DNA from 2 places in the Arthrobacter sp. Y3221157 genome. Region 2 is predicted to be linked to the other one. Evidence: riboswitches for the same ligand, from Rfam matches in the RefSeq annotation. Region 2 holds a riboswitch; the other holds the start of a gene.
The links. Region 2 has a riboswitch for cyclic di-AMP ahead of AC5RTT_RS12200 (aggregation-promoting factor C-terminal-like domain-containing protein). Riboswitches for the same ligand answer to the same signal wherever they lie in the genome.

Region 1 (5,075 bases), on a different contig from region 2:
CACCACAGTCCGGCGCGCACCGGACGCCGCATCAAGGGATCGTTCCAGCAAGGTGGCACCGCCGAAAAGCAGGTGCTGTTTCGGCACTCCGCCGAGTCGGGAGGACCGGCCTCCGGCGAGGATCAGGGCATCGAAATGCGGCATTGGCTCTTGCACCGTTCCAGCCTAGCCAGCGGCAGGCAGGGACGCACAAACAGGGAAGGACCGGTCAGGCAGCGCGCTCGGGCAGCAGGAAGGGGTCCCACGCGGGGGTGGGCTTCTCCAGCTCCTTGATCTGCCAGATGGTGCCGCGCGGAGGCTCCGGAACGAAGCGCAGCTTCCAGCCCATTTCCGCGGGCGTATGGTCACCCTTGGCGTTGTTGCAGCGGAGGCAGGCAGCCACGAGGTTTTCCCAGGAGTCGGCTCCGCCGCGTGATTTTGGGTGGACATGGTCGATCGTGTGCGCAGCCTTGCCGCAGTAGGCACACTTGTGCCCGTCCCGTCTCAGCACACCCCGTCGGCTGACGGCGGTGGCCTGGTTGTAGCGCGGGCGGATGTAGCGGTTGAGGAGGATCACCGAGGGGCGGCCCAGTATTTCCTGTGGCCCCACCACGGGGTCGTCCCCTTCGGCCACCACGCTCGCCTTGCCCGTGAGCACAAGCACCAGCGCCCGACGGAAAGTGACAACCGCCAGCGGTTCATATCCAGCATTCAGAACGAGAGTGCGCATGCACGTACCTCTTCACGGCCGCACCCGTCAGGGGCACGAGGGCCGGCTGCCCTCGGCATGTCCGGGCTATGGATCGACACCACAAGAGTAAACACAGAAGCGCACTATCAGCTAATCGCCCTCGGGAAGGCATTTGATCCGTCAGCTGGCAGGCATCTCCTGGAGCCCTCCGCACGGACCGGCCGCAGGCCCCGCCTGCTTCCCTTAAAAGGGAAAGGACCCCTGCTTTGTGGGCAGAGGTCCTTTCTCCATCCCCGGCCGTCGAGGGCGCCGGCCGGGGACGCGGGGTCTAGTTGACGCGGATGAAAACCGGGCCGGAGCCAACGTTGGCGCTGAAGACAACCGTCTGGTTGCCGTTGTAGCCGCCGTGGACCGCCTGGCCGTTGCCTGCGTAGACAGCAATGTGCGCCATGCCGGCGCCGCCGTCAGCGTAGTAGATCAGGTCGCCGGGCTGGGCTTCGGCAGCGCTCACCGTGCGGCCCAGTGACAGGTAGCCTGCAGGCCAATCGTGGAAGTTGATGCCAACGGCCGCCAGGGAGTTGGTCACCAGCATGGTGCAGTCCTGCATGACACCCAGCTGGGCGTAGGCGGCGGACAGGATGGCTGCACCCTTGCCGCTGGCGGAAGCCGGAGCGGCAGGAGCAGACGCAGCAGAAACCTTGGCGGTGACCTTCGGAGCGGGAGCGGTCTGGGCAACCGGGGCAGGGGCCGCCGGCGCGGCTTCCTCTACCTCAACCTCGGGCTCTTCCACGACCACGGGCGCCGGCGTGGTGGTGACGGCAGGCTTCTCGTAGGTGATGGCGATGGTGGAAGCAGCGGAGATGGGAGCTTCGATGGCCGATTCAACTTCCAGGGCGGACGCCGGAGCGGAGTCACGCTGGATGTTGGCGTCGGCAGCGTTGGCGGCGACGCCGCTGGTCAGCACCAGGCCGGAGGCGGCAGCGATCACGGCGGCCTGGCGACCTACGCCGCCGGCGTTGTCGCCCACAGCCTTGGCAATGACGGCGATCGAGCTGGTTTTGGTGACCTCGGCACGGTGCCGTGCGGTAGCACGAGTAGTCATCAGTTCTCTCTTTCGATTACCTCGGGGCCTGTGGGCAACCCGAGAGTTTTGGACGCGCCGGCATCTTGGGGGTACGTCGGCGCGCCCCGAACGGGGATGGTGGTTTAGCGAAAAAGTGCGGGCAAAGAAATAGTTCCCGGGGCCGAAGCCCCAAGAACTATTAGCCTGCGAGGGTGTAGAAGGAGGAGGTGCCGGTGGCGGCGACGGAGTGCAGCAGAGTGCCCTGGGAGGGGTTGAGTGCGCTGATCATCATGCCGTTGCCGACGTAGATGCCGACGTGCGCGCCGCCGTTCTGCATCACCAGGTCACCCGGCTGGGGGGTGGAGGTGGGGGTCATGGCGGTCCATGCGTTCACGCGGGGGATGCTGATGCCGGCCTGGGCGTAAACCCACTGGGTAAAGCCCGAGCAGTCCCAACCGGAGGTGGGGCTGGTGCCACCCCAGACGTAGGGGCTGCCAATGCCGGTGTAGGCAATGGCGGCGAGGCCGGTGGTGGCCGCAGAAGCGGCAGTCGCAACAACCTTTTCTGCCGCGGTTGACGCGGTTGACTCGGCGGAGGTGGCGGTCTCGTCCTCGTCGTCGGAGGTTGACAGCACGGTCACGCGTTCAACAACGGGGGCGGCGACGGTGGTGACCACCGGGCGCTCGAAGGAAACGGTGGCGGTAGGTGCTGCGGTGACTGCAAGTGCTGTCTGCGCGGAACCGGACTCGGTGGAAGCGGAGACACCGGCGGTGGTGTCCGCGGTGGCCGGCAGTCCCATGGCAAGGACAAGGCCGGAAGCGGCTGCAACAACAGCAGCCTGGCGACCAACTGTCCCGGCGTTGGCACTAACAGCCTTGGACACGGCGTCCAAAGGGTTGGTACGGACCGGTTGCGCACGGTGGCGCGCAGAATTATGGCGTGAAGACACGAAGGTAGCCTCTCCCAATGCCTGCGAGGTGAGCTGTCGGATTCGGATGGGAGTCACCCGGCCGCGGCGCTTCAAGGAAGCTTTGCGACTTAACCCCAAGGCCTTCCGTGAAGAAGGCCAAAATTGGTTCCCCCGCCCCTGCCAGACGATGAAATGCGAACGGACCTTGAGCGGTGGCAGAGTTAGGCAATCCGCACAAGAGCGTCAACTTCGGAAAAGTTGACGCGAGTTAGACGGTACAGGAGTTTTGACTGAATGTCACATTCAGGTCACGGCTGGTCACGGCAATTCGAGAGTCAGCAATCATTTGACTAGAGCCAGCCCGTCGGATCCACTACTTCGCCGTTGACCTGCACCTCAAAGTGCAGGTGGCATCCGGTGGAGGCTCCGGTGGTTCCGCTCAGTGCCACAACCTCGCCGCGCGAGACAGTCTGGCCCTCAGTCACATTGAAGGACGAGAGGTGGTTGTACGTGGTCTCCAGGCCGTTTCCGTGGTCGATCACCACACGGTTTCCGCCGCCGAACTGGTGCCAGCCGACGAACGTCACGGTGCCGGTGGCGGCCGCGAGAACCGAGGTCCCGCACTGGGCAACGTAGTCCTGCCCGCGGTGGAAGTCGCCGGATCCGCCCGTGATGGGGCTGACGCGGTAACCGAAGGGCGAGGCTGTGGTCAGCGACGCCAGCGGGGCGCCCAGGCTTCCGGTGGATGCGGCGCGGGAAACGGCGCCGGCGGACTGAGCGCTCAGGAGCTGCTTGAGCTTGCCGTCCGGATCCGCCTGGGTCACTACGGCCGAGCGGCTGAAGTCGATCTGCGCTCCGGCTTCGGCGGAGATAGCGGGCTGCGGGGTGACAGCGGTGGCCGCAACAGGCGCAAGGCCAGCCCCGTCGGTGGCCATGACCGGGCTGGTCGCCGGAACAGTCACGGTGAGCACCAAACCGGTGGCAGCCAGTGCCATGCCGGCTTTCTGGCCGATGCCGCTCGCCGAGGCGAACTCGGTGATCTGCCGGAACGGACCCCGACGGCGCCGCGCATCACGGTGGAGATCGCGGGGGCGCTCCGTGTGGATGACTTCGGCGACGCGCGGCGCCGAAGCGGGGCCAGCGGCGCGGCGGCGCCCCCTGGAGGTCTGCATGGACAAGAAGGATTCCTCTCTGGAAAGCCTGCGAAGTTAGCTGTCGGATTCGGGTCAGAGAGTTCAAAGACCCGGTCCGCCGTAAGCAAGCTTCGGCACAGAGATATCCGCTGAGGGATTCCTTCACTGGAAGAGGCTTGCTGCTGACGGACTTCACCCCAAGGCAGTCCCCCGCTGCCGCTTGTGGTTCCCCCGCCTCTGCCAGTTAGTGACTCGTGCTCCCGATCCGCTGGCAGAGCTCGGCTCCGGATCAGGTAACGCTTTTGTATCAACGCTTGGTTCAACTATAGGGGCTTAAGGCCGTAGGTAACAATTCCGTTATCTCGGAGTTACCGGCCTCACACCGGGCGGTTCGGCCTTCCTAGCGAACGTGAACGAACACGTGTGCGGCAACCTCCGGCGGAAGTTCCAGAGCGCCTTCAATGCCGGGCACGCGGACCGAGATGTAGTCGCCCACACGTTCAAGGGTTACCGCCGCGCCTGGGCGGATGCCTCCCTCATCGAGCTGGGACAGCAGTTCAGGCTCCACCTGAATGGGCTCTGCCAGCCGGCTGACCGTGACCTCCGACGCAGGCCCGTAGGACTTCATGGCTTCCAGGAGGCTCGTTACCGTATCAGCGGAGGCAAGAGCGGGCTGGCCACCAAGTGCGGCAAGGCCCGGGATCGGATTGCCGTACGGCGATTCGGTGGGATGGTCCAGCAACTCGTAGATGCGCCGCTCCACCCGCTCGCTCATCACGTGCTCCCAGCGGCAGGCTTCGTCGTGCACATAGGCCCAGTCCAGCCCGATCACGTCGGCCAGGAGCCGCTCGGCCAGGCGATGCTTGCGCATGACCTCGGTGGCGCGCTTGCGGCCGACTTCGGTGAGCTCCAGATGCCGGTCGCCGGAGACCACAACCAGGCCGTCGCGCTCCATCCTGCCGATGGTCTGGGACACCGTGGGACCCGAGTGGCGCAGGCGTTCCGCGATACGGGCCCGCAGGGCAACGATGTTCTCTTCTTCCAGTTCCAGAATGGTCCGAAGGTACATCTCCGTAGTGTCGATCAGATCCGTCATCCAGCTCAGCTCCTCGAGCGCAGTACCTTGCGTTGTCCCACCGTATCGCTGTTCACCGCGACGTAGTCCGTTGGCTAGCTTAGCCTATTTTGACTTAGTCCGAATAGTTGGAAGCCGCCCGGCAACCCGTCTCAGTGGCTGGACTATGACGGTCCCGGTTCCCGCCGAATCAGCTGTTCAGGCAGAATGGGAAAGGCCTTCGA
Region 2 (5,075 bases):
GGATAACGCCGGGTGATAGTTTTGACGCATGCGAACTCTCGTTGTGGACCACCCGCTCGTCGCCCATAAGCTCACCGTCCTGAGGGACAAAAACACCCCGTCCCCGGTGTTCCGGCAGTTGACCGAAGAGCTGGTGACCCTCCTCGCCTACGAGGCGACCCGCGAAGTCCGCACCGAACCCGTCACCATCGAAACGCCCGTCAGCAGCACCGTGGGAACCGCATTCACCAAGCCCACCCCGCTGGTGGTACCCATCCTGCGCGCCGGCCTGGGCATGCTCGAGGGCATGACCAAGCTCGTCCCCACCGCAGAAGTGGGATTCCTCGGCATGGCCCGGGATGAAGAAACCCTGGACATCATCACCTACGCCGAGCGGCTTCCCGAAGACCTCACCGACCGCCAGATCTTCGTCCTGGACCCGATGCTCGCCACCGGCGGAACCCTGCGCGAGGCCATCAAGTTCCTGTTCAAGCGCGGCGCCTCGGACGTCACCTGCATCTGCCTGCTGGCCGCACCCGAGGGCCTCGCCAAGCTGGAAGAGGAACTCGCGGACGCCAACGTGACGATTGTCCTGGCATCCATCGACGAGAAGTTGAACGACAAGTCCTACATTGTTCCCGGGCTCGGGGACGCGGGCGACCGCCTGTACGGCATCGCCGGCTGAGGTTCAAGCCTTCCAAGACCATGGGCTCAGCCGTAGCCTGTGCCCATGGACTGGAAACTTGAACTCGTGTTCGTCCCTGTGTCCGATGTGGACCGTGCCAAGGATTTTTACGTCAACAAGGTTGGCTTCAACGCCGATTTCGACCAGCGGCCCACCGACTCCATCCGCTTCGTCCAGCTGACTCCGCCGGGCTCGGCCTGCTCCATCTGCATTGGTGAAGGACTTACGGACGCCCCTCCGGGGACCGGTTCCAACCTCCAGCTGGTGGTCAACGACATCGAAGCCGCGCACCGCCACCTTAAGGAGAACGGCGTGGACGTCAGTGACGTGGACGTGCAGGACTGGGGCCACTTCGTCTACTTCGCCGATCCGGACGGCAACAGATGGGCAGTGCAGTACATCCCGGGGCGCGATTCTTAAGCCCAAAATTCCCCGGCCCTCACGCACGGACAGCGGAAGGGCCGGGGAAATTCAGCAGGGGCTTAGTACCAGTTGTTGGCGTAGTGGAAGTTCAGCGCGCCACAGGGGGACTGGTAGCGCTCCTTGATGTAGTTCAGGCCCCAGTTGATCTGGGTGCGGTAGTTGGTCAGGTAGTCCGCACCGGCGCTCGCCATCTTCTCGGCGGGCAGGGACTGGACGATGCCGTAGGCACCGCTGCTGGGGTTGGTGGCCGTGGTGGTCCAGTCGGATTCCTTGGTCCAGAGCGTCACCAGGCACTGCATCTGGTCCTGGGCCCAGCCGTAGGAACCAAGCTGGCCGGCGGCGTAGGCCTGCGCGCCTGCCGGGTCATTGACCGCGACGACGGGAGCCGGCTCGGGTGCAGGTGCCGGAGCGGGCTCCGGTGCGGGTGCGGGCTCGGGTGCCGGAGCAGGCTCAGCCGCGGGGACGGGCTCCGGCGCGGGTGCGGGGGCAGGCTCGGCGGCCTGGGGAACAACGTTGATTTCGGCGGGGGCGGGAGACTCGGCCGGGTTGGACCGGATCTCGCTCTTTTCGATGCTCATCTGCGCATCGGAGTCCGCCGCCGTGGTGCTTGTGGTGGACGCCGCGGGAATAAAAGCATTCGTCGCCTGGCCAGCGGCGCCGAGGCCTACCAGCAGGGCACCGGACGTTGCGAGGACCGCGGCACGCTTGCCGAGGGTGAACTTCTTGCCTTCATGACGCTGGGAATCGCTGTCGGAACCCTGTTTCGGGCGCGGTTTAGCCGGGAATGTAAACATGATGAATCGCCTCTCACACCTGCGGAGTTAGCTGTCGGGTTCGGATGAGGGCATCCGGCCACACGGAAATATCACGTGCTGGCTTAACCCCAAGGGCAAATCAGTGCCCGGGACGGTGGGTCCCCCGCCTCTGCCTTCGATCAATCGGAATCCGGGAAGTGGCAGAGCTTGGCGTCATCCGGATATACGGCCCGAACGGGACCCGTACCCAATCGACGCTACAGGAGTTCAGCGCTTAAGTCACATTTAGGTAACGGACATCACGATGACGGCGCGTCGACTTGTGCCAATCGGCGCACAAGGGCAGGTCGAGGGCCGTGCGTCTGGCCCGACTGTGATGCGACCGTGACCATCCCTTCGTCGGCCGGGCCTATTCATTTCACTTTGGACAAGCCCATTCCGCTGGTTCCCTCCGAACCGGAGCGGGACGACTTCCGTGCTGAAGGGCTTGGTGACGTAATCCTCGACGTCCGCTGCCTGGCCCACGGCGCGGTCCTAGGCGGCGTCCATTGCGATGAGTAACAGCGCCGGGACCTCCGGTGTGGACGGGCGGACCCTACCCGGCAGTTCGAGCCGTCGAATTTGGGAGCATCGCATCCAGTGGTCACAGTCCAGTCGGCTGGTTGCATGCGGCGCTCGCAGCCGGGACGAATTCGGCCCAGACGCGTAGGCCAGGTGCAGGGAGCGGAGGTGATCCTGGGCCGCTGGGCCGATAAACGCCGGGCTTGCGGGAAAATTTCTTCCCTTGCTCCGCGCGCCGCTGGACACGCGCCCCGGCAGTAGGGGGCGATTTTGGCAATTCGCACTCACTTGAATAAAAAACTCCGCGGTGCTGCCTTTCGCGAAGAATATTCTGCCAACAGCCCTTTTCGTGGGGGCAAATCGGATAACGAATGTTATTCTTTGGCTCCCGCCAGAATCGTGATCTGCGCCACAATAGAGCATTTCGTCTCACAATGCGGACGATTCGGTCCATTGTTACTTGCAAGTTGCCATTGTTACGCTGCACACTTCCAATGTGAACAAGAACTCAACAGCACCTGCAGCCGCAGAATATTGGCCCAGCACATCAGCTGCTGCCGACATGCGCTGTTGTCGAATGCACGCCTGACCTTCTCCACCCCTCGAAGTTCTTAGGCATTCGCCCCCCAGCCCAGCGTCGGGCGCCCCTCCCCAGTTCGCATTGCGGGGAAACCCAGCATTCGAGCCGCGATGGCGGCCATTCACATTGAGGTAAGCAATCCATGTCTGTTGCATCCGGATACGTCCACATCTCTGTCCGTAACGCCGCCAAGGCGGGCCAGCCTTCCGGCCTCCGCCCCGGATTTGGCCCGCGCCCGTCAATTTCGCCGTCTTCCGGAAGCAGCTTTCCCGCCCAGGGCTACGCGCCGCAGGGCTACAACCCCAACTCCTACGGGCAGCTCCGCGCCGTTCCCACGGCCGACTCCGCTCCCGTAACCGCACCCACGCCCGTGGTGGCAGGACCCAACGCCGTGCGCCCGGTTGCCAATGACAATGTTGCCCGCGGGTTCGTCCTGTACATGGGCATCGACGAGGAAACCGCTGCGGCTGCCGGTACCTCAATCGCCAAGCTTGCCCAGGAAATCCGCGCCTACGCCCAGTCCCTGGTAACCGGCGCCGAAAGCTACGCAGCCGTTGCCGTTGCCCCCGCCGGCACCCCAGGTTCCGCGCTCGACGTCGTCCGTTCCACCTTCGGCGACCCCACGGTGAACTCCCGCCAGCGCACCGAGACGCCCCGTCCGCAGCAGCCGCAGGAGCCGCGCCCGTCCGGTGTCCTGATCGATCTTGCCCGCCGCGAAGTCCACCTCGACGGCGAATCGCTCAACCTGACGTTCAAGGAGTTCGAGCTCCTCAACTACCTGGTGGAGAACGGCACCCGCACCGTGGGCCGCGACGAACTGCTCGAAGGCTTGTGGCGGAACGCCGAGGAAGTGCCCAACGAGCGCACCATCGACGTCCACATCCGCCGCCTCCGCTCCAAGCTGGGCCGCCTCGCCAACACGGTACGCACCGTCCGCGGACAGGGCTACCGCTTCTACGAGCACCCGGAAGTAGTGGTCTGGGCCGCTCCTGAATACTCGATCTGACCCAGGTCTTCCAACCAGCACCCGGCCCGTTTGGGGCGGGTGCTTGTTCGTTAAGCTTGGGGCATGAGTGAGCACCATCTTCGCCGCCTTGTGATCATGCGCCATGCCAAGGCGGACTGGCCCGGCGGTGTGCCCGACCACGAGCGGCCGCTGGAGGAGCGCGGCCACCGGGAGGCGCCGCTGGCCGGGCGCTGGCTGCTCAAGCACAACATCGTCCCGGACTTCATCCTCTGTTCCAGCGCCCTGCGCACGCGCCAGACCTGCACCTGGGTGTGCTCGGAGTTGGGGGACAAGGCACCCACGCCGAAGCTGGAGGACGGCCTGTATGCCGCGTCCGCCCTCCGCATGCTCTCCGTCATCAACCACGTGCCGGATACCGTGACAACGCTTATGCTGATTTCCCACCTGCCGGGCGTGCAGGACCTGGCCATGCACCTCGCCTCCCGCGATTCCGACCACGACGCCTATATGGACGCGGCCACCCGTTTCCCCACCAGCGCACTCACCGTACTGGAGACGGAAAAGCCCTGGGCGGAACTGGACGGGCAGGATGCCAGGATCATCAAGTTCAAGGTGCCCCGCGCCCATTAGCCCCGGTTCCGGCGGGTGGTTCTGGCAGAGTAGGGAGCGTGAATCTCCGGGACTCCCTGCTTGCAGTGCTGGTGGCCGTGCTGTGGGGCCTGAACTTCGTGGCAATCGACATCGGCCTGCACCCGGGCGGCGTGGAGGTGCCCCCGCTCTTGTTCGTGGCCATGCGCTTCATTTTGGTGGTCCTGCCGTGGATCTTCTTCATCAGGAAACCGGACGTCAGCTGGATGGCGATCATCGGCGTCGGGGTCTTCATGAGTGCGGGCCAGTTCGGTCTCCTCTACCTGTCCATGGCGCTGGGGATGCCGGCCGGCCTGGCGTCCTTGGTCTTGCAGGCCCAGGTACTGCTGACCGTCCTCCTCGCCGCCGCGTTCCTTGGTGAGCGGCCGAACCGCGGGCAGCTGGCCGGCGTCGTCCTGGGCGTGGTGGGCCTCGCCGTGGTTGCCGCGGGCCTGAGTGCAGTTGCACCCCTGCTGCCGTTCCTGATCGTGCTCGCTG

Region 1: it holds a riboswitch for cyclic di-AMP, as region 2 does, so the genes downstream of both, AC5RTT_RS11760 (M23 family metallopeptidase) here and AC5RTT_RS12200 (aggregation-promoting factor C-terminal-like domain-containing protein) in region 2, are expected to answer to the same signal.

What each region holds. Positions count from the first base shown of each region.
Region 1 is NZ_JBNHFD010000040.1:1,778-6,852, forward strand. It holds gene mobA (molybdenum cofactor guanylyltransferase) at 1-156, opposite strand, end outside; gene AC5RTT_RS11745 (HNH endonuclease) at 209-709, opposite strand; gene AC5RTT_RS11750 (NlpC/P60 family protein) at 999-1,772, opposite strand; gene AC5RTT_RS11755 (C40 family peptidase) at 1,933-2,616, opposite strand; cyclic di-AMP (ydaO/yuaA leader) riboswitch at 2,687-2,865, opposite strand; gene AC5RTT_RS11760 (M23 family metallopeptidase) at 2,994-3,815, opposite strand; cyclic di-AMP (ydaO/yuaA leader) riboswitch at 3,826-4,045, opposite strand; gene AC5RTT_RS11765 (iron-dependent transcriptional repressor DtxR) at 4,177-4,872, opposite strand.
Region 2 is NZ_JBNHFD010000043.1:415-5,489, reverse strand. It holds gene AC5RTT_RS12215 (phosphatase PAP2 family protein) at 1-16, shown strand, start outside; gene upp (uracil phosphoribosyltransferase) at 29-664, shown strand; gene AC5RTT_RS12205 (glyoxalase superfamily protein) at 710-1,084, shown strand; gene AC5RTT_RS12200 (aggregation-promoting factor C-terminal-like domain-containing protein) at 1,147-1,881, opposite strand; cyclic di-AMP (ydaO/yuaA leader) riboswitch at 1,887-2,048, opposite strand; gene AC5RTT_RS12195 (hypothetical protein) at 2,227-2,403, shown strand; gene AC5RTT_RS12190 (winged helix-turn-helix domain-containing protein) at 3,126-3,989, shown strand; gene AC5RTT_RS12185 (SixA phosphatase family protein) at 4,053-4,580, shown strand; partial or broken gene AC5RTT_RS12180 (EamA family transporter) at 4,619-5,075, shown strand, end outside.